3 regions of the Paenibacillus sp. OAS669 genome follow, and region 1 is predicted to be linked to each of the others. Evidence: riboswitches for the same ligand, from Rfam matches in the RefSeq annotation. Region 1 holds a riboswitch; each other region holds the start of a gene.
The links. Region 1 has a riboswitch for cyclic di-GMP ahead of GGC63_RS35130 (S-layer homology domain-containing protein). Riboswitches for the same ligand answer to the same signal wherever they lie in the genome.
Positions count from the first base shown of each region.

Region 2: linked by a shared signal. The riboswitch ahead of GGC63_RS17570 (transglutaminase-like domain-containing protein) and the one ahead of GGC63_RS35130 (S-layer homology domain-containing protein) in region 1 are both predicted to bind cyclic di-GMP.
Region 3: linked by a shared signal. The riboswitch ahead of GGC63_RS21505 (chemotaxis protein CheX) and the one ahead of GGC63_RS35130 (S-layer homology domain-containing protein) in region 1 are both predicted to bind cyclic di-GMP.

Region 1 is NZ_JADBDR010000006.1:325,118-331,765, forward strand. It holds gene GGC63_RS35130 (S-layer homology domain-containing protein) at 1-1,687, opposite strand, end outside; cyclic di-GMP riboswitch class I at 1,988-2,078, opposite strand; gene GGC63_RS15915 (VOC family protein) at 2,303-2,707, opposite strand; gene GGC63_RS15920 (helix-turn-helix transcriptional regulator) at 2,836-3,783, opposite strand; gene GGC63_RS15925 (hypothetical protein) at 3,969-4,928, opposite strand; gene GGC63_RS15930 (RNA polymerase sigma factor) at 4,918-5,481, opposite strand; gene GGC63_RS15935 (hypothetical protein) at 5,810-6,202, opposite strand; gene GGC63_RS35355 (putative Ig domain-containing protein) at 6,327-6,461, shown strand; gene GGC63_RS15940 (alpha/beta fold hydrolase) at 6,621-6,648, opposite strand, start outside.
Region 2 is NZ_JADBDR010000007.1:255,451-262,098, reverse strand. It holds gene GGC63_RS17595 (DUF5808 domain-containing protein) at 1-753, shown strand, start outside; gene GGC63_RS17590 (GGDEF domain-containing protein) at 761-1,951, opposite strand; gene GGC63_RS17585 (hypothetical protein) at 2,112-2,786, opposite strand; gene GGC63_RS17580 (YkvA family protein) at 2,994-3,386, shown strand; gene GGC63_RS17575 (class D sortase) at 3,598-4,284, shown strand; cyclic di-GMP riboswitch class I at 4,357-4,447, shown strand; gene GGC63_RS17570 (transglutaminase-like domain-containing protein) at 4,458-5,261, shown strand; gene GGC63_RS17565 (collagen binding domain-containing protein) at 5,494-6,648, shown strand, end outside.
Region 3 is NZ_JADBDR010000010.1:84,543-91,190, forward strand. It holds gene GGC63_RS21490 (extracellular solute-binding protein) at 1-198, shown strand, start outside; gene GGC63_RS21495 (carbohydrate ABC transporter permease) at 222-1,151, shown strand; gene GGC63_RS21500 (carbohydrate ABC transporter permease) at 1,171-2,028, shown strand; cyclic di-GMP riboswitch class I at 2,195-2,279, shown strand; gene GGC63_RS21505 (chemotaxis protein CheX) at 2,379-2,828, shown strand; gene GGC63_RS21510 (sensor histidine kinase) at 2,954-4,063, shown strand; gene GGC63_RS21515 (efflux RND transporter permease subunit) at 4,417-6,648, shown strand, end outside.

The sequences.
Region 1 (6,648 bases):
TGGTATCGAACATGACTCTTGATCCGGTTTGGGGGACAGTTACATCATGATAGTTAATCATTTTTTTCCCCAAATTGGAAAGTAATTGTCCACTACTAGCTGTCGAAACATAAGGATTCCATTCTCTCGAAGGATCGGCCAGATCCTGAATTTTGTTAATATACTTACCATCAGGTGATATTGGGCTTCCTGCTGCTTCCCAACCTTTCGTCAGCTCAAACCACGAGATTAGACCGGTATCTAATCCGGCTGGAACCATTTGTTTCTCCCTTGCGAAGGTAAACGTAGCAACATTTCCAAATTTATTAGTATTCAGCTGAACTTTACCGTCAGTTAGCCGCAAATTCTTATCAAACTTGCCATTGACCAACAGATAATAAGTATATCTCGATTGTATAACTGACTGGTCTAATGACAACGTAATCCCGGCATCCGCCCAGTTATTCGTTTTTTGAACGGTGAACTGACGCGACATGCTCTTTAGCCCTGTAGGAGCACCCGAGTCGGCAACATCCTCAGTAAAGTCTGTGCTTTTATTATTGTCGCCGAACATAAGGAACGATCGATCGTTATTTATGTCGAAACCGGTGATCGCCGCATTAGAAGCATCAATCTTATCCCCGAGCGCAATCGTTACCAGCGCACCGTCTTCCTGGGAAACGGATTGCTTTTGTTTCAGCGCGCTTGCGTCGTCGCGACCCAGTCCGGTAATCCGGTAAGTAGCATCTGTGACAGTCCCTGGATTCCAGAACGTTCCTTTATTGCTATCGATGTATTCCTCGATGCCAGTACCATCTGGCTTCTTGATTGTCAAACCGTATTTAATTCCAAGGTAGCTATTGACCTGTTTTCTCTCTTCAGGTTCTAGCGGGCGATTGTATACAATAAGCTCGGAAGTCGCTCCGTTTAAAACCGAACTATGACCAGCACCGAAATAATAACTTATTGTACTACCCTCTTGCGAATTGAATTTAGAAGGCGAGTAAGGAGTTATGACGGCCGGCTCTCCAATGCGCTTTCCATCCAGAGAAAGATCCCACACATGCTTGTTCTCACTGCTGTTAAATAGGTTCGATACGTGCATCACATGCGTATTCGTCGAATTCTGCTGGTTGGTATCCAATGGACGGCTTTGCCGAGTAGCGACGTCGGTGCCAAAATATGAGGAAATCGTCTCCTTGGTGTATTTCGCCTTTTCGCCAGGAATACTATTTGGAAAGTCGCCACCAAGTTCCCACGGGAACCCCGCATTATTAGCGGCATTGCTTTGCACGGAGAAAACTTCTCTGGATAGATCGTTTTCATTAAACTTATTAAGGGAAAGAAAGCCATTGGTCGGGCCCTTTGTCAAGCCCGGGTTATAGTTAATCGCATCGGGTTTGTACTGGGCAGTCGAGGCATTTTGCCAATTTCTTCCCCCTGCCAGATCATTCACGTGATGAATTGCACTAGCGATAGTGGGAGCAATCGGGTTAGAAGCAGTAGCGTACACACTGTCTGCCACACTCAAATTGACCCAAGAAGTCAGGCCGTCTGCAACTCCGCCTGGCCCAGTCATCACAGTCGGTGCTGCAGCCGCTTTCTGTGGCACAACACCGGCAATGCTTCCGAACAGCAATGCCGCGCTGAACGTTAAGTTCATGCCTTTCTTCCATTTTCGTTTGACGATTTCAAATCTTGCGGACACGCTTATCAAACCTCCTCTTGTTTAAATTTGCGTCCAAGGTCAGCGCAAAGTGTTACAAATTTTATCGCCCAACTAAAAATTTGTTTAGATGATTTCGGGTTTTTGAGAACTGAGTCATAAAAATTTGGGCATAAACCCCCAGTTCTCCGGAGCAAGTTGGTTGCATTGTCCAGTCTCCTTATCTTTAAATTAAACTCTTCCTGCAACCAGGTTCTGCGCGAACCAAACCACTCCCACTCAACTATCGTTTTGCAGGGTCCCTTCCTCTGAAATCTATGGACACACAAAAAAAGCCAATCAGTTGGCAACCCAGCTACCATCCCAAACTTACTTTGGGGAAGGCCCGCGGCTTTGCGTCCCTGCCTTTCGGTCAGGTTTGCCTTTTTCAGTTGTATTGGCATTACATAATTCTACATGTCAGAACTGAACAATATCTGAACAAGTCGAAATTTGTCGAAAAAATCCCCCTCGTTCTAACTGATGACAAAACAAAGAAGCATCAAAGACATTGAGTTATTCTTTGATGCTTCTCAAAACCCCATTTTGTGCTTACTTATGATACGGTTCTCCGTACTGTCTGTAACGGCAAGTTTGAAGGCCATCCTTAACTGCCCGTCAATGTCTACCTCTAAACCGTTTAATCGCATCCTCCGTCACCGGCTCGAAGAGGTTAAGAAGATTGCCGTCGGGATCGCGGAACAGCATAGACCGGTTCCCCCACGGCATCGTGGTCGGTTCCTGTACCCAATTATCGACAAATGGCTTCAAGCGCACATACTCGGCCTCGACATCGTCGACGCGGAACTCAATAATGACCGTGCGATTGTTGGCCCCCACTACGGAACCGGGGCCGAATAGCTGCGTCGTCTGGGAGTGGCCGATTGCAAGGGTGCATGATGGCACAACGAATTCGGCAAATACGGGCGCGAGGCGCTCCGCCGAAACCCCCATGACTTTTTCATAGAACTCGACGAGACGATCCACGTCGTCAGTAATGATGCGTACAGAAGCGAAATTCATAACATATCATCCTTCCTAATAATAGGCTTGGCTGTGTCCCACAGCCGCTGCAAAGCATACTTTTTACTTACTTATCTCCTTTACATTTACATGTCCCATTATAAAAAAACGCTACTGACAACGTTATGTCAGTAGCGTTTTAGAATTTTTTGGGCTTCCTCACAAATCCGATTTCGGAAAGATTCGGGTTCCAACACTATTACGCCCGCTCCCCAGCCAAGCACCCATTGCAGCAATTCATCCAGCTGACGAACGCGTAAGACCACATCCAATCCATCTTGATGCTCTTTCATATCCTCTATGAAATGATAGTTCGATTCCTTCACCTTATCTGCGATGTCATGGTCAAATCGAAGGCAGACTCGCAAGTGGCGATCATCTAAAGGAGTATACTCCCTTAAGTCAAAATGCGCCGGCAGTTCGAATCGTTCGTCCAGTTCGATAAGTTCAGCCATTCGGGACAACCGGAAATGGCGGATGTCTTGGCGCAGATCACACCGAGCCACAAGCATCCAGGACCCTTCAACGAGTACAAGGCCATAGGGAGCGACGGTACGTTCGCTATGTCGGCTTTCCGTAGAATCCGTAATTTTTTTCGAATAATGAAATCGGATCTTTCGCCCATCTAGTAGAGCTCGGCGGATCTTATCGAGATTTTCCCTTTCGTTTGACAGAACAGCCTGTTTGCCGGGAGCGAGCAATCGCAGTGACTTGCGTATACGGGAGGTCTCACTGCGGACACTGTCTGATAGAGTAACCTCGATTTTCCTCCTAGCAGCCTTAGCTTTATCACGATAATCATCATCAAATCGTTGCTCGATAAAATCTGTTCCTATAAGCAAGGTCACGGCTTCCTCTATTGTAAAACGGATCGGAGGTAGAAAATATCCCTCCATTAAGGAGTACCCTGTGCCTGTAGTGCCTGTAATCGGCACGCCTGCTTCGCTGAGCGCCTGCATGTCGCGATAGATGGTCCTCACGCTGGTTTCAAATAGTGCCGCCAAATCTTCGGCACGCACCACTTGCCTGCCTTGCAGCTCCAGCACGATGGCCAACAAACGATCTGTTTTGTTCATTGACTGCCCCCTTGAAATGTAATACTGTACAACAGAACCCTGCCGATACTTGCGAACGGCTCAGCTTAGCGGGTCTATCGGCGAAAATCGGCGACGGCGCATAACTGTTCTCGTTATCCCCACCATAAAAGCGCCGATAATCTCGTCAATCTTGTGCGGAAGATGCATAAAGCCCAGGCTTACAATCATCTTTTAAATTGGTTAAGCTCAGTCACTTCAATATCCTTTTTACTGAATTCGTAGGCTACCATAACATTCTTGACAATCTCCGTATCTTGATAGGCAAGAGAACCCTCAAACTCCAACGTATCGTTGTCCTTCCACTCTATATTATTTGCAAAACTATAATTCTCATGATCAGAACGGATCCATGTATCTAAACGGTTTTGTGCGCCAAATTTGACTCTTGCCGATTCAATTAATTCCGGGCTGACTCTACCTTCTTCAACATTTAGAATTTCGATGAATTCACTTTTATTCGAACAGGTGACTACAGCGACCAGCTTTCGATCCGGTGAAGGGATAAGTTCTTTAATATACATGGATGGTTCTGAAAAACTTCGATACGCTTTAAGCTCGTTGTCTTTTATTCTCCATAATACATTTTGGCTCCCATAATCCGAGTAATGGTTAAACAACGTAAATACCATACTGCCGTCTGCCAATTTATATATATTGGGGCTTTGATAACTTTTCGAAAGAACATCGATGGTGAAAGCAGCCGCATCAGCAATTTTTTTATTATCATTTGCTACAAACGGCTTCAGCTCGTTTAACGCTTTCATTCTTAATTTTAGATCATTAAAGCATTCTACTAACCTGTTAATGGCAATATAGACATGCTCGTCATTATCGCTTTTTAGGGCTCGTAAAAATTTTTCTGCATCGAACTCCTCAGAAGGCTCTAACTTTATGTCTTCTGCCGCTAAATATCGAATGTACATCTCTTTATTTTGATGTTTATAATATTCCATGGCTAATAAAGCCGTCGAGGTAGAACTAAATAAAATAAGACATGCAACCAAGGCGGCAATCCATTTTTTCGAAATTCCTCTTTTTCCTTTCACTTTTTCACAGTTCCCCGCCGCCTCAATTAAATGCTCATCAATGAATCCGATCTCCCTAAACAACTCTTCACTTTTCACAGGTAACCCCCTCTTTGTCCAGATAAGCTCTCAGTTTTTTTCTTGTTCTAAATAATATAGACTTCACTTTACTACTGCTCATATTAAACCTCATGGCAAGGTCCTCGATGGAATCGGAGTACCAATACCTCCGAATAAATATATTTCTTGCACGTACTTCTGTGTCATATAAAAATTGACTTATCAAATTTGCCAATTCACCCGCTTCATACTCTTTCTCTACAGTACGGGGGGAAGCCAAACATCCCTCCAATTCGGTTAGCATGACTTCAAACTCACGATTACGCTTTTTCGCTGTATTATAACCATGTTTATCCAAGGCGATATTGCGTGTAAGCCTCCCTAGAAATACAGGGAGCTTCCTGGGCAGATGAGGCGGTATTGCATCCCAAGCTGCTAGATAGGTATCGTTCTCACACTCTTCAATATCGGAATAATTGGAAAGTATGTTCCTTGCAATCACTCTGCAGTACATCCCGTATTTATTCTTAGTCTCTAAAATGGCACGTTGTGAACGTTGTAAGAATAAGTGGACTATTTCTTGATCCTCCATCCGGCCTTCTCCTCTTTTTAATCTTAACCCCTCTGATCTATTAGTAGAAATTTCTCAGAATGCGTTGCATTTCCAAGGCAATAAAATTAAAATTGTTATCCAATTAAACGTCAACGCGTCCGTTTACCTGTTACCTGTAACTCGTTCGTTCATGGGTTTATTATGTTGACGTAACATATACCACATGCTTCGATAGGTTCGGGCAGCGATCTCAACGTATTGGGAGAGGTCACTGCTTTTTATCTACTGGATTCCATGTTCAGAATGACCTTCGTATGAGGCAGGAATCGGATGGTCACCGTATCTCCGATGAAGGGATCACCGGAATTTATGGAACTGTAATGAACGCCGTCGACAGAAATCGAATAAGAATAACCCAGGTTCTGCTCCCGGCCTTGTGTACCTTTTCACTGCTGTCTAGCCGGCCTTGAGCAACCGCGTAATGTCCGGTTACAGCCCGCGGCACATCCTGCCAATAAGGGAAGACTATCCATAAAGCAAAAGCGGAAAATGCGAATAATGCCATCGTCAGCACGACCCCGAACGCTATATCGCTAAACTTCATTTTCCGTTCTTTACGTTTTTTGCCGGGCTTATGGCCGACTTTCTTCTGATAAAGAGCAAGCCGCGCCTCTTCGATGACAAGCTTCCAGATCAAAATGAACGGTATACCTAGCCCTAAAGCGGTAAAAAGCAGCAGAACGACCCAATAAACCAGCATATTTCAAATCACCCCTTCTGCAAGTATGGACGTTCGCAAGCAGCAGACCGTTGCCGAATGTCTGGAGTAGCACTACTCATCCTGTTCGCCAGCATCTGTTAAACTCCTCCAGTCATCGGACTTTGTGAAGCCTGTCACGTCCAAAGGCGCATTCTCGGGTACGCCGTCTGTTGCGGGGAATTACTCCTTCTCCGTTCAGGTAACAGTTAACCTGGGGACTGCCGCCAAGCAGACTTTCTCGGTCGTGATCGTTCCATAATAAGGTTATCTCCCTACAGAACATGGTCTGTAAAAAAATGGCTTTTTGCTAAACTTACCGCTACTTGTTATACGGTTCATCTTAACGGGTCCATCGGCGAAAAATGCAAAAGAAGCCTGCCGCGGCACGCTCCTTCGTTTTAATCTTAACTATCAACACTCATCTCGTAGCCAACAAGCGTTTTAGA
Region 2 (6,648 bases), on a different contig from region 1:
CGGTATACGTCTTACTTGTGGTTGGTAATAGCGATTGTTGAGAGTATTCACTTTTGGCTCATTGGCTTGTTTATGACTAGCAGCAATGAACCGATGGAGGGTGTATGGGTCACAGTTACCTTGCTGTTTATAGTGGTTCCTGTAGGGGTTATCTTGTATGTGTATCGCAAGATTGCATCCTTGGAGCGGGAAACATTGGAACAGGACGGCAAAATAATCTATACGGACGACGACGAGTATTGGAGCAATGGATTTACGTACCATAATCCTCAGGACCGGAGTATTCTAGTTCCGAAGCGGGTCGGGATAGGGGAAACGGTGAACACGGGCACTTGGGCCGGAAAAATCATCGTGGGAGGAAGCATCGGGGTGGCGGCTGCTGTCATCATCGGGGTCTCGTTCATGCTGATCCGTTCCGAGCTGACCCCGCCTGTCCTAACCGTGACCGACGGGCAGAGAATCCAAATCGATTACCCGATGTATTCTTATGACTTTCAGCTGGCAGATATTAAACAAATGGACCTTGTAGATACGGTTCCTTCCGGAATCAAAACGAACGGGGAAGCGACGGATAAGCAGGCCCGCGGCCATTTTCGCCTCAAGGATCTAGGCAATGCAAGAATGTATATTTTCAAAAACAATCCGCCGTATATTCGGATCAAGCTGGATGAGGGGTACATTTTCTATAATGAGAAGGATCCGTCACAAACGAAGCAGCTATTCGAGCAAATTCAGGGACAGATAAGCAAGTAATGACCTTCTAATCGATCGGCTGCACTTGCGTGCCAGGCTCTTCCACTCGGCCGCGATACCAGCCGTTTCTTCCATTATTTTTGGCCATGTAAAGGGCTTTGTCGCAAGAAGTGTACAGCGTCTCCGGCAATGTGCGCGGCTCGGGAACGACAGTGAGAACTCCCATACTAATGGTGTATTTCATCGGTAAATGAGAGCTCATGGGTCCATTAAGCGTCTCTTTGATCTGCTGGGCAACCTCGTTGGACCGGGCTTCGTCTTTGCCGGGCAGCAGGATGCCAAATTCATCGCCGCCATAACGTACGAACAAATCGTCCGGACCAAGAATCTGCTTGATTCGGGCAGTAAGATCTTGAAGCACTTGATCCCCGGCGTTATGGCCGTAAGTATCATTAATGGCTTTGAACCAGTCGATATCGAACAGCATATAAGATAGCGGCTGTTTCCTCTTGGCATAATCGTTGAGATACTGAACTGCATGGGAAGTGAACGTTCGGCGGTTCAGCGTGCCTGTCAAATCATCATAGCTTGCGAGGCGGATCAGCTCCTGGTCCGCTTTTTCTTTTAACAGCAGAATAAATCCCGTGTTCCCCAAAATCATCACGATATAGAGAGCCAGGAACGCAATCGTCTGAAAAATTCCGGGGGTAAACAGGCTGCTCTTTGCAGGGACAAGCAGAGCAACGGTTCCTCTGACCAAAGAGGAGGCAATAACAAAAAGATAGAGGTATCCCATAATCTTCATAAGCAGGGTATGGGCTTTTACGACGACCAGCCGGTAGACGGGGAATACGATAGCTGCAGTTATAAAAGAGGAGTATGCAACTCTCCAATTTTCTTTGTTATACAAGAGTACTATCAGCTGGAATCCAAGGATACTGAGGAGCGTAACGATAAAATATATCTTTCGTGTCGCAGGGCGAAGCTCTTTTTGCAGACTCATAATGGCTAAGATCTCAAAGGACGCTCCAATAAACAGGATGGAATTGGCAAGGGATATTGACAGCAAGTCGGGAATTTCTCCGCGGAATGCCTGAAGAAACCAAGTCGCGGTCTGAGCGCATTTGGCTAAAAAGAAGGCTTTGACGGTAACCTCTTTGGTGTGATCATGCCAATAAGCGCTAATGAGGATTAAGGTAAATAAATGTCCGATGCCTAGAGCGATAAAGATTGTTTTTGCGTCCAAGAGCCAATCCATTAGGAGCCACCATCTTTTGAGGGGAAATGTCCAGCCATTTGAGTATAACAAAGTCCGGGGCTCTTATATACCTTTGTTTCGGGGCGGCTCCGCAACGGAAATGGATTTCCCGACAAAAAAAGACATCCCTATGGATGTCTCGCAGCATCACTTATTTTGGCTACAGCTGGATGGTCCCATTCGTAGACTGTGCCGACTCCTGTAAATGATAGGTTACCGCAGCTGCTGCTGCTTTCGCTTTGAATACCGTACTCATATCGAAAATGAGCAGCTTCGCCGGTTCTCCGGGAAGCCCATACTGAATGGACAGATACCGGCCTATCCTTTTCGTTGCTTCAGGAGTGAGATAGCCGTAGTTGTTGGACAAAATGGATTGCGTCACCGCAGCGGCCCCCGTGATTTTATATAGCGGCAGCTCAAAATACTTGTTTTTCCAATCTATAACAACCTTATCCGGTGTAACATATATTGCGGTCATTGCGGTCTGTGGAATTTGCGGAATGCCGTACTTATGAAGGCATGAAAAGCTGCTGTGAGCCCCCATTCGATACTGCTTCCCAAGCCGTTTGTTGTTCACATAGGTCTTAATAAGCCATATGGCGAGAGCGATGATGAACAAACCTTTGACGATAGGGAAATCGTCGACGATAGGAATTCGAAGGCCATCCTCAATGAATCGTGACAGGACGAACGCAGCCGCAAACAAGATTGCTGTGATGAGAAGGTTTTGCTTGAACCGCCCATTCCATTGGATAAGGGATAGGAGGGTTTTGAATATAAACAGCAGGAAGAAAAAAGAGAATAATCCTAAAAAGACATAAAGGATAGAAAACATGGTGCAAACATCCCTTCGGATCCTTTGGTAACATTATATTCATAATAACAGGTTGAAAATAATTGGTAAACGCTTCCTGATAGGATGATGGATAAATTTGTTGAAAAAGAAGGAAATAGGGCGGTGAGTGTAGAAATGGAGCGGATGCTGAACCTGCGCTATGTTCGTATAAGGGTCCGGCTGATTGAGAAAAGGATGTGATCGGAAATGGAAAACTCCAAATACGAAAAGCATTATTCGGAGCAAGGATTCTGGTCCAAGCTGAAAAAGCATGCGAAGGATGCCGGATCCAAAGTCGTTTACAGCGGGCTGCTCTTATACTATGCGCTTCAAAGTCCTTCTACGCCGACAAAAGCGAAGATTCAAATTTATGGTGCGCTCGGCTATTTGATCCTGCCGATTGATATCGTTCCGGATATGCTGCCTGTCGTAGGCTATGTGGATGATTTAGGCGCTTTGATGCTGGCCATTGGTGCCGTTGCCATGAACATAGACAATTCCGTTAAGCAAAAAGCCAAAGAGAAGCTGAAGGATCTTTTCGGAGACGATGCCGTCAACCACCAGGACATTATAGATATCGACGCTCACATCGTAGAATAGAGGATACTAAACAGGAAAGAGCACCGCACAGTGCTCTTTTTGCATGTGTAACGAATGTATTCAGCAATGCGTTTGTTAGTATACGAGTGATAGGATCCGATAGTCTGCCGAAACGGAAGCTGATAGGTTTCAGATTGGCTTCCCTTTTTTACCAAATAGAAAATGTTTATAATGAATGAGATAGATCCAACCATCACCGGAGGTAGAAGCCATGAGGATCAAAAAAATCATTTCCGCAGCGTGCATTGTCGTTGGAATTGCTGTGATGGCCTACCCGACGGTGAATGACCGTTACGAGAGCTATAAGCAGCAGCAGATTTTAGAGCAGTGGCAGGAAAGCTTGCAGTATCTAGATCAAGCCGGTTCAGATCCGGAGCCAGAGCAGGAACCGGTCACGGTTCCTTTGCCTGCGCCCGTTCCATTGAGTGCGGATGTGGTAGAGGTCCAGCCCGCGCCATTGAAGGCGGAACCGACCCCAGTCCCTCTATCTATCGGGCAGAAGAATGTGGAGGGTGTCCTCAAGATCGATAAGATCGACTTGAAGCTTCCTATTATCAAGAACGCAACGGCGGCGAATCTGAAGCTGTCGGTTGCCAGTATGGCGAATACAGGCAAGCCGGGAGAAATCGGCAATTATGCCATTGCGGGACATAGGAATCTTACGTATGGCAAAAATTTTAACCGCTTGGATGAAGTGACCGAGGGCGACCTCATAGAGGTAGATACGGGGAGCAAGCAGTATCGCTATAAGGTAGAAAGCAAGCAATACGTACTTCCCGAGGAAGTATGGGTGCTGAAAGGAAACGGCAAAGATCGGCAAATTACGCTAATTACCTGCCATCCTATGGAAAATCCGACACATCGCATCATAGTTAAAGGAAAATTGATAGAAGAGTGAGCATTTAGAACTAGAGAGGAAACAAATGGTATGCTATACTCATAGATAACCAAATAAGTTTTCGGTGCTTTCCACCGATAAAGGCAAATTCAGCGAAAGCTGGAGACGCAAAGCTATAGGGCCTTCCCTGGTCAAACTACCAGGATGGCAGCCAGTTACCGAAAGGAGAGTCTATGTTTCGTACATTAGGAGCATTGTTGCTGATCGCTGCGCTATTTCTGACTACGGCGCCTAAAGTTACCCATGCCGCTGCCGGACAACCTGTTCTGGATAAGAGTTCTCTGAGCAACGGGATTATTAAGGTCCATTATGCGGATCTAGAGCATAAGGCACTTGTGCGTGTAACCAAGGGCGAGGTCCAAATGGATTATAACCTGGTGGACGGGGCATCCTACCCTCTGCAATTGGGTGACGGCAGCTACCATGTACTGGTTGCGAAACAGATTTCCGACAACAAATATCAAGTGATTTTGCAGGAAAATGTCGACGTGAAGACGGTGAATGAGCAGGCCGTGTTTTTGCAGTCCATATCTATAGCGAGCTGGAACGAGACGACCAAAGCTGTAGTGGAGGCAAAGAAACTAGCCGCGAATGCTGCAACCGATGAAGATAAAGTAAAAGCGATTTATGCCTTTTTGACGCAAAACTACAAATATAGTGAGAGTAAAGCACAAACTGTAGACACAGGCTATATCCCTGACTTGGATAAGGTATACGAGGAATCCGGCGGAATATGCTTTGATTATGCTGCTACCTTCACGGCAATGGCCAGAAGCTTGGGAATCCCGACCCGATTGGTAATGGGATACGAGGTCCATGCCCCCGAGGTGTATCATGCGTGGAATCAAGTATATCTCAAGGATCTTCAAGAATGGGTCATTATCGACACCACCTATGACGCGTCCCGTGTACAAAGCGGGCAAGAGACAACTATGATAAAAAACAGTGCCGATTATGTTGTTACTGAGATCTATTAAGTAACTTCCATTCGCCTAGCCGGCGGGAAATCGCAGCCTGAAGAATCTGCATTTGATGCGGGTTCTTTTTTTTGTGCAATCGAACAGCGGCCTGTTGTTCAGAAATTATTCAGATCGGTGATTTACAATGACTTCGGTAATGAAACCGTAGAAGGATTTATGAAATTAGACTACGTGAAAGGGGTGATAAGAAGGGTTTCATTCATAGTAAGACGAGGGAAGGGAAAAACATATGTGGAGGAAAAAAACCAGTGCGCTGCTGATCGCTCTATTGTTTGTTATCCAGAGCCTATCGGGAGTCGGTTGTTTGACTCAGGCCTTTGCCTCAGGCACTATTACCGGCAACATCATCAACAGCGTAACCATGACGGTATACGACAAAGCAGGACAAGTCGTCACCGGCAATGTATACGAGCAGGGCTCCAAGGTCCGATTGGATTACACCTGGTCCTTGCCTGACAACCATGGTTACCACAGCGGGGATACCTTTGCCTTCACGCTGCCGCAAGCGTTCTTGCTCTTCAATGATATCAGCGGGCCATTACGGAACGGTGATGAAGACATAGGAACGTTCAAGGTCAGCAAGGACAGTCACCAAGTGCTCATGACCTTCAACAGCTATATCGAAAGTCATAGCCAGGTGCGGGGGACCCTCACCATTGACACGCAATTCGACATCAAGACAGTAACAGGAAGCACGACGCAAGTTATTAAAATTCCGGTTCAATCCGGAGAGCAGGTATTTACCCTTATCTTTAAGCCTAACGTCACATCGACCATCGGAAAAAGCGGTGTTCCTCAAGGCTTTAACCCTAAGAACATCGATTGGACGATTGATGTGAACAAGTCGCTGGACTCCGTGCAGCATGCGGTTGTCACCGACCCTATGCCGGCAGGCCTGGCGGCACCGGTAACGGTTGCCGTTTATAGCCTTAATGTAAACCTGGACGGCTCAGTAACCCAAGGCTCCTTGGTTGACGCCGGCAAATACAAGGTGGACACGGCAGGAAATGTTCTGCAAGTAAGCTTTACGAATAACCCGATCCAAGGTGCATACCGGATTCAGTATACGACTCCGATCACGGATTCCGGCGTAAGAACGTTCGTGAATACGGCAACGTTTGAAGGAAGCAACAAGCCGGCCTCTCAATCTGAGGCGACGGTGACCATCCAGCGCGTGAGCGATCTGGACAAGCATCCTTCCAAGTATGACCAGGCTGCACAAACGATCGATTGGGCCATCCAGTACAACTACAACGAGAAGTCCATAGCACAATCAGAGGCCTATTTATTCGATTCTTTCAATGACTCGCAAGAATTGGTTACCGGCTCTTTCCACGTATATCCTGTAACGTTGGATGCTACCGGCAAGGAGCTTCTGGGCACG
Region 3 (6,648 bases), on a different contig from region 1:
CTGGGGCCGTTCATTCAACAGCTTGGCGTGGCACATGCCCATTTCTTCGTTGATGAGAAGCTGGAGCGGGACTACTTCACAGAGGCGGTCGATCAGGTGGTGCTGAACAAGGTGCCTTATGAGAAAGCTTTCGAGGAGCTTGTATCGAAGACGCAGAAGCTGTATGACGATTATTGGGCGAAGCAGGATAAGAAATGAGGCGGGAGTCAGGGGGAGTGTCTATGGAACAAGTAAATAAGCTTGCACTCCGTAAAAAGCCAATTTCCTTTAAAAGCGGGCTCAGCTATAAAAAGCAGCGCTATCTGTTTATTTACAGCTGCCTTCTGCTGCCCCTTCTTTTTTTTGTCATCGTACGTATTCTGCCTATTGCCTATGCATTCAACATTGGCTTCCGGGAGTGGGATTTATTGTCGGAGGAGAAGCCCTTCGTCGGATTCGACAACTATGCAGCGCTCTTTCAGGATACGAAGTTCATCAGGTCGCTCGGCAATACGTTCGTATATGTTCTGATCGGCGTGCCGGGGCAGTTGATCGCCGGTCTGGCGGTTGCGCTCCTTCTTCATAAGCTCCATGTATCCAGAGGCTTGTACCGGACCCTTTACTTTATCCCCTATATCACCAGTGTAGTTGCGGTAAGCTGGGTGTTTCGCTGGATTTTTATGAAAAATGGAGTTATCAATGCGCTGCTCCTGAAGCTGGGTCTCGAGCCGCAGCTATTCCTGGGCTCTCCGTCTCAAGCGATCTTTATTGTTATTGCCGCAATGATATGGCAGAGCATCGGGTTTCAGATGATCGTCTTTTTGAGCGGGCTGGAGAATATCCCGGCCTTGTATTACGATGCAGCTTCCATCGACGGAGCGAACCGCTGGCAAAGGTTTCGTTATATTACATTACCGCTGCTCAACCCGGTTCTAGTGTTCTCCGTCATTATTGCCAGCATCAGCTATCTGCAATCGTTCACCCAGGTGTTGAATATGACCTTGGGAGGTCCGCTGAACTCGACGGTTTCCCTGGTATTGTATATCTACGATATGGCCTTTAAGCATTTCAATATGGGAGAGGCGGCTGCGGCGACCGTGGTGCTGTTTGTCATCATTTTATTGCTGTCTCTGCTGCAGATGAAGATATTAAGCAGCAAAACAGAGTATTAGGCCCTAGGGGGTGAAGGCAGTGAAGGTTACAGGAAACGCCGGTGGAACGAACAAGAGGCGCCGGTTCGGGGCTACTATAGTTCTGCTTCATATCGTACTCAGCATCGGAACAGTGGGAATGGTATTTCCTTTTGTGTGGATGATCGCCACCTCCTTGAAGCTGCCGAAGGACGTATTCTCCTTGCAGCTGATTCCGGAGACGATGACCCTTGATAATTATGCGGCCTTGTTCGTCCAATCCCCGTTCGCCGACTGGATGCTGAACAGCCTGGTCGTGGCCTGCATAACGACGGCAAGCGTGGCGCTGTTTGATACGGTAGCAGGCTATATTCTGGCCCGATTTTCATTTCACGGCAAGCAGGTTATCTTTATCGCCATCTTAAGCACGATGATGGTGCCTACGGAGATGCTGATCATCCCCTGGTATATCGCCTCTGTTCAACTGGATTGGGTAGATACGTATACGGGGATTTTGTTTCCCGGGATCATGTCGGCTTTCGGCATTTTCCTGATGAAGCAATTTATGGAGCAGGTTCCTCAAGAGCTGCTGGACGCAGCCAGAGTCGACGGTTTGAATGAATGGAGCATCATGGTGCGTATTGCGGTGCCTCTTGTTCGTCCCGCGCTGGCTGCGTTAGGAATACTTACTTTTTTATCCAGCTGGAACGCTTTTATTTGGCCGCTTATTGTGACCCAGTCGCCCGAACGATTAACCATTCCGGTGGGCATTTCCTTCTTCTCGAGCGAACAGAAGGACAGCAGCAGCTGGGCGATGATTATGACAGGAGCAAGTGTCTCGGTGCTTCCGCTAATCGCCGTATTCCTGTTGTTTCAAAAGCATATTATCCGCGGCATTGCATTAACGGGACTGAAATAGGTTCTTCACCATTTGGCGGGTACTCATATGAATTTGGCCTCTTTACAAATAGCCGGATATAGTAGTAAAGTCATGGAGATACGGTTGGTGCTATAGGAAAACAAGTACTATTTTGCCAGCTTGTATGCTACAATGGATGTAGTTTGGCTATATAATCACCATGACAAATCGATAATGGCAAACTTGCCGAAAGGCAGGGACGCAAAGCCACAGGCCTAAAGGAGCATTCCTATGGCGGCTGGGTTACCGAAAACGGCGCATAGGTTCTAAGTTTTGCAAAAACAAGACTGCCCAATTTCGGGCAGTTTTTTTTAATTCTTATAACTTTCTTTGTAAAGGGGCTGTATCATGTGCAAGCAAACTTCGTGAACCCGTTCTTAACTTCTTCACTTCATGTCATTGAAACGCTGATCCAAATTAAACCCATTGTCGGGCAGCTTAGTATGAGAACGATCCAATACACGGAGGATTACGTTTGGCTCAAAATCGGGATTCTGGGCCAGCTGCAAAAGGATATTATTTTTGGTATTCCCGAGACGGTTGCTTTACGGATGGTATCCGGGATGATGGGCGGCTATCCCCTCACGCATTTTGATGAGATGTGCCAGAGCGCGGTCGGCGAGCTGGGGAATATGATTAGCGGAAATGCCAGCACCTTGCTGTTTCAGCAGGGGATCGAAGTCGATATTACACCGCCGAGCCTCATTAACGGAGCTGCAAACCATTGGGGGGGCGAAGTGTTCAGTATTCCTCTTAGTCTGGAAACCATCGGAGAATTTCATATTTATATTTCCGCATAATAATGTATACTATTCCTATGAGACAAAATGTATATAAAGTCCTATAGTTTTGAGCATTGGACTTCCGATCTCTTTATGATATGTTATGTAATATCACACTCCTATATATAGGCGGGTTTTCTTTTATGGATGCAGAGCCTTTGTTAAAGCATGTAAGGGATAAGAAGTCACAGGTTATTGAGCAGTGGCAGAAGCTGATGGAGGAGCAGATTTTACGCGGGTATAATGTATCCAATATGATGCGCAGGGGCGACATCTATTTTGATTATATTACCGATCTTCATATTCCCCCGGAGCAGCATCCGATTCGGCAATTGGTTGACGATTGGTGCGGAAGGTTCGAGGAATTGGGGCTTCAAATTATTGATATTATTCAATGCTCTCACTCATGGCGCCGCGCCTTGCTGGATGTACTCGGAGATTCGCTGCCGGCAACCTTGTATCACCAAATTTGTCTTCGAATCGACGATTTCGAGGGAATCCTATGCAAGCATTATTGGCAGATTACATTGGCTTCAATGATAGAAAAAGATACGGCTATTCACCAGCTTCACGACGACCGGATGAATCTGATCGGGAAAATGGCCGCCAGCATGGCGCACGAAATTCGCAACCCTTTAACTTCTATTAAAGGGTTTATTAAACTGCTTCGTTCTAATATCCATTCTCTGCCAAAAGAGAAGATAGACTCCTATTTGGAGTTCATAGAGGATGAATGCAACAATATGCATATGCAGGTGACCGGATTTCTCAGCTTCTCCAAGAAGCCTATGGTGGAAGAAGAGAAGGAGCCGATCTCCGTCAAGCAGATGCTGGAATACAACCTGTCGTTGCTGCGCCCTCGACTAATTAATGAAAATGTCAATCTGTGCGTTAAAATTCCGGAACATATGACCCTTCGCGTTCAGAGGCTGGGAATCCAACAGGTGCTGAACAATTTGATTAATAATGGTATCGATGCGCTCTCTCAAGCGAAGTACGATAAAAAAATGAAGATATCCGCCTTCGAGGACCAGCGTAAAGCCTATATTCACATTACGAATAACGGTCCTCCTATTCCGGCGGAGCTGGCCAAATCGCTATTTGTCCCATTTGTTACCAACAAAACGAATGGAACGGGCCTAGGGCTTACGATTTGCAAGCAAATTATGCATAAAAATGACGGGGAGATCTCGTTCTCCAGTACGGATAAGGAAACTGTATTTATGCTGACCTTTCCCAAGTCGGCTTCCTGAATAACTGAATCCATAAAAGAGGAACTGCAAGCGATTAAGCTTGCGGTTTTTTTGTATGCACATATACCTGCAATAACTTACCAACGGTTAAATAAGGAGCCGAGAGGGGTTTGTTCATGCTCCGTTCATATTCGTGGTGTACTTTAATCGAAGAAATCGAATGTGCCCTGTCGTCATTCGTCCGGGCATAACGTGGATGCCGACGCTTATAAAGCAAAGTTCAGTACCGCTTACGAAGTAAGTTTTGCCCTGCAAAACTAAGCAAATGCTTACGAAGTCAGCTTTGCTTCGCAAAGCTAAGAAAATGCTTACGATGCAAGCTTTACTGCGTAAAGCTCTTAGGAGGGAACCCAATGAACAAACTGACCAGCTTCTCCATGAAAAATGTAGCTGCGGTGTTCATCATGATAGCCATATTGATGGGCGGAGGCTTGTACTCAGCATCTACATTGAAAGTGGAGAACATGCCGGACGTATCCTTTCCGGTAGTCTTAATTTCCACCACCTACCAAGGTCCGCCTAAGGATGTGATGGAAGAGGTCACGAAGCCTATAGAGGATAAGGTGGCCAATATCGAGGATCTTGATTCGCTGACGTCTACCTCAAGCGATAACGTATCCACCATCATCGTCCAATTCAAGCAAAATGTAGACACAGATAAAAAGAAGCAGGACTTGGAAAGTCTGGTGCAGGAAGTGCAGCTGCCTGCTACGGCGGATAGACCCAAGGTATCCACCTTCGGCTTTGCTTCGATACCTGCCTATTACTTGGCGATCAATGCCGACAACGGCATGAGCCAGACGGAGCTGGATCAGCTCTATGAGGACAAAATCAAGCCAGGCTTTGAAGCGATGCCGGGCATTGACCATCTGGATTCCATCGGTGCCAGAGAAACGACCATGGATATTCAGCTGGATGCGGATGCATTGAACAGCTTTGGCTTGACCCCGGCGCAAGTGACGGCCTCGCTGCGCAGCGCTTTGTCCAACGGGCCAATCGGCTCCGTCGAGTTTGACGGCAACACGAAGATGGCGCGGGTCACCGGCAATCTCGACAGCCTGTTTGGCTTGGAGCAGATGGAGCTGACTACAGGCAGCGGCAGCACGATTACGCTGAAGGAGATCGCCAAGATTAAGGCGGTAACCGATTCTACCTTTAACTCCCGCCTGGATGGGAAGCCGGCTATCGGCGTTCATTTGTACAAGACGAAGAGCGCGAATGCCGTTGATTTCTCCAACGATACGGACAAGCTGATCGCAGAGTGGCAGCAATCGGTGCCTGGCGTGACCTTCAAAGCCGTATACAACAGTGCAGACGAAGTCAAAGAATCCGTAACCGGCATGCTGAAGGAAGGCATATCCGGGGCGCTGCTCGCCTCCTTGATGATTCTGTTGTTCCTGCGAAATGTTCGTATGACGTTGATCGTACTAGTATCCATCCCGTTGTCCATATTAATTACCTTGCTCGCGATGTCTCAGCTTAATATTACTCTTAACATCATGACGCTTGGCGGTATGTTCATAGCGGTCGGGCGTGTCGTCGACGACAGTATCGTGGTCATCGAGAACATATACGCCGCGCTGCAAAAAGCGCATGAGCGCAACGAATCGGTAATCAAGCTTGCGACCAAGCAAGTATCAATGGCTATCACATCATCCACGCTGGCAACCGTCGGGGTATTTGCTCCGATCGGGATGGTGAGCGGCATCGCCGGTGAATTTTTCAGACCGTTTGCCATTACGCTTGCCTGCGCCCTGCTTGCATCCCTTCTGGTGGCGCTGACAGTGATCCCGATGATGGCCAAGCTGCTGGTGATCCGCGGCGGAAGCATCAAGCATCATGATGAGAACAAGCGCGGACCGGTACAAGCTTTTTATGAAAAAGTGTTGAAATGGAGCCTGACCCACCGGATCAAAACGCTGGTTATCTCCGGCCTTTTGCTGGTCGTCACACTGGCGGCCGTCATGCCTAATTTGGCCGTCAGCTTTATGCCGAACAGTCAGGCAGAACGGCAAATGTATTTTCAAATCAAGCTGCCTTACGAGACTTCCTTTGAGAGCAACGACCAGCAGACGAAGCAGATTGAAGCGATGCTGCGTGAAGCCAAGGACAGCTCGGGCGAACCGCTTTTCACCTATGTTGAGGCCTTGGTTGGCTACGGCGGCAAAACCGATCAGGTAGCTTATGAATCCGAGGTGTATACCGAGGTGAATGAGAAGGCCGATCCGGACAAAGTGAAGGATGATTACAAAACGCTAATTCTGAACGAGCTGCCAAAAGGCTCGGAGGTAACTCCCAAGACATTGGCGGGCGGTGGCGGCGGCGTTTCCTCGACCGACTTCTCCTACTCCCTGAAGGGAGATGATCAGAAGCAGCTGGAGAACGCATCAGCTATCGTGAAAGAAAAAATGAAGGAATTCCCTGAGCTGACGGAAGTGGAAGACAGCTTGAGCGATTCGAAGACGGAAGTCGAAATCAATGTCGATCAGCAAAAAGCCCGTACGTTCGGCTTGAGCGCTTCGACGATACGCGATACGGCGCGCAGCTGGATTCAAAAGGATCAGCTCGGCGATCTTCATTTTGAC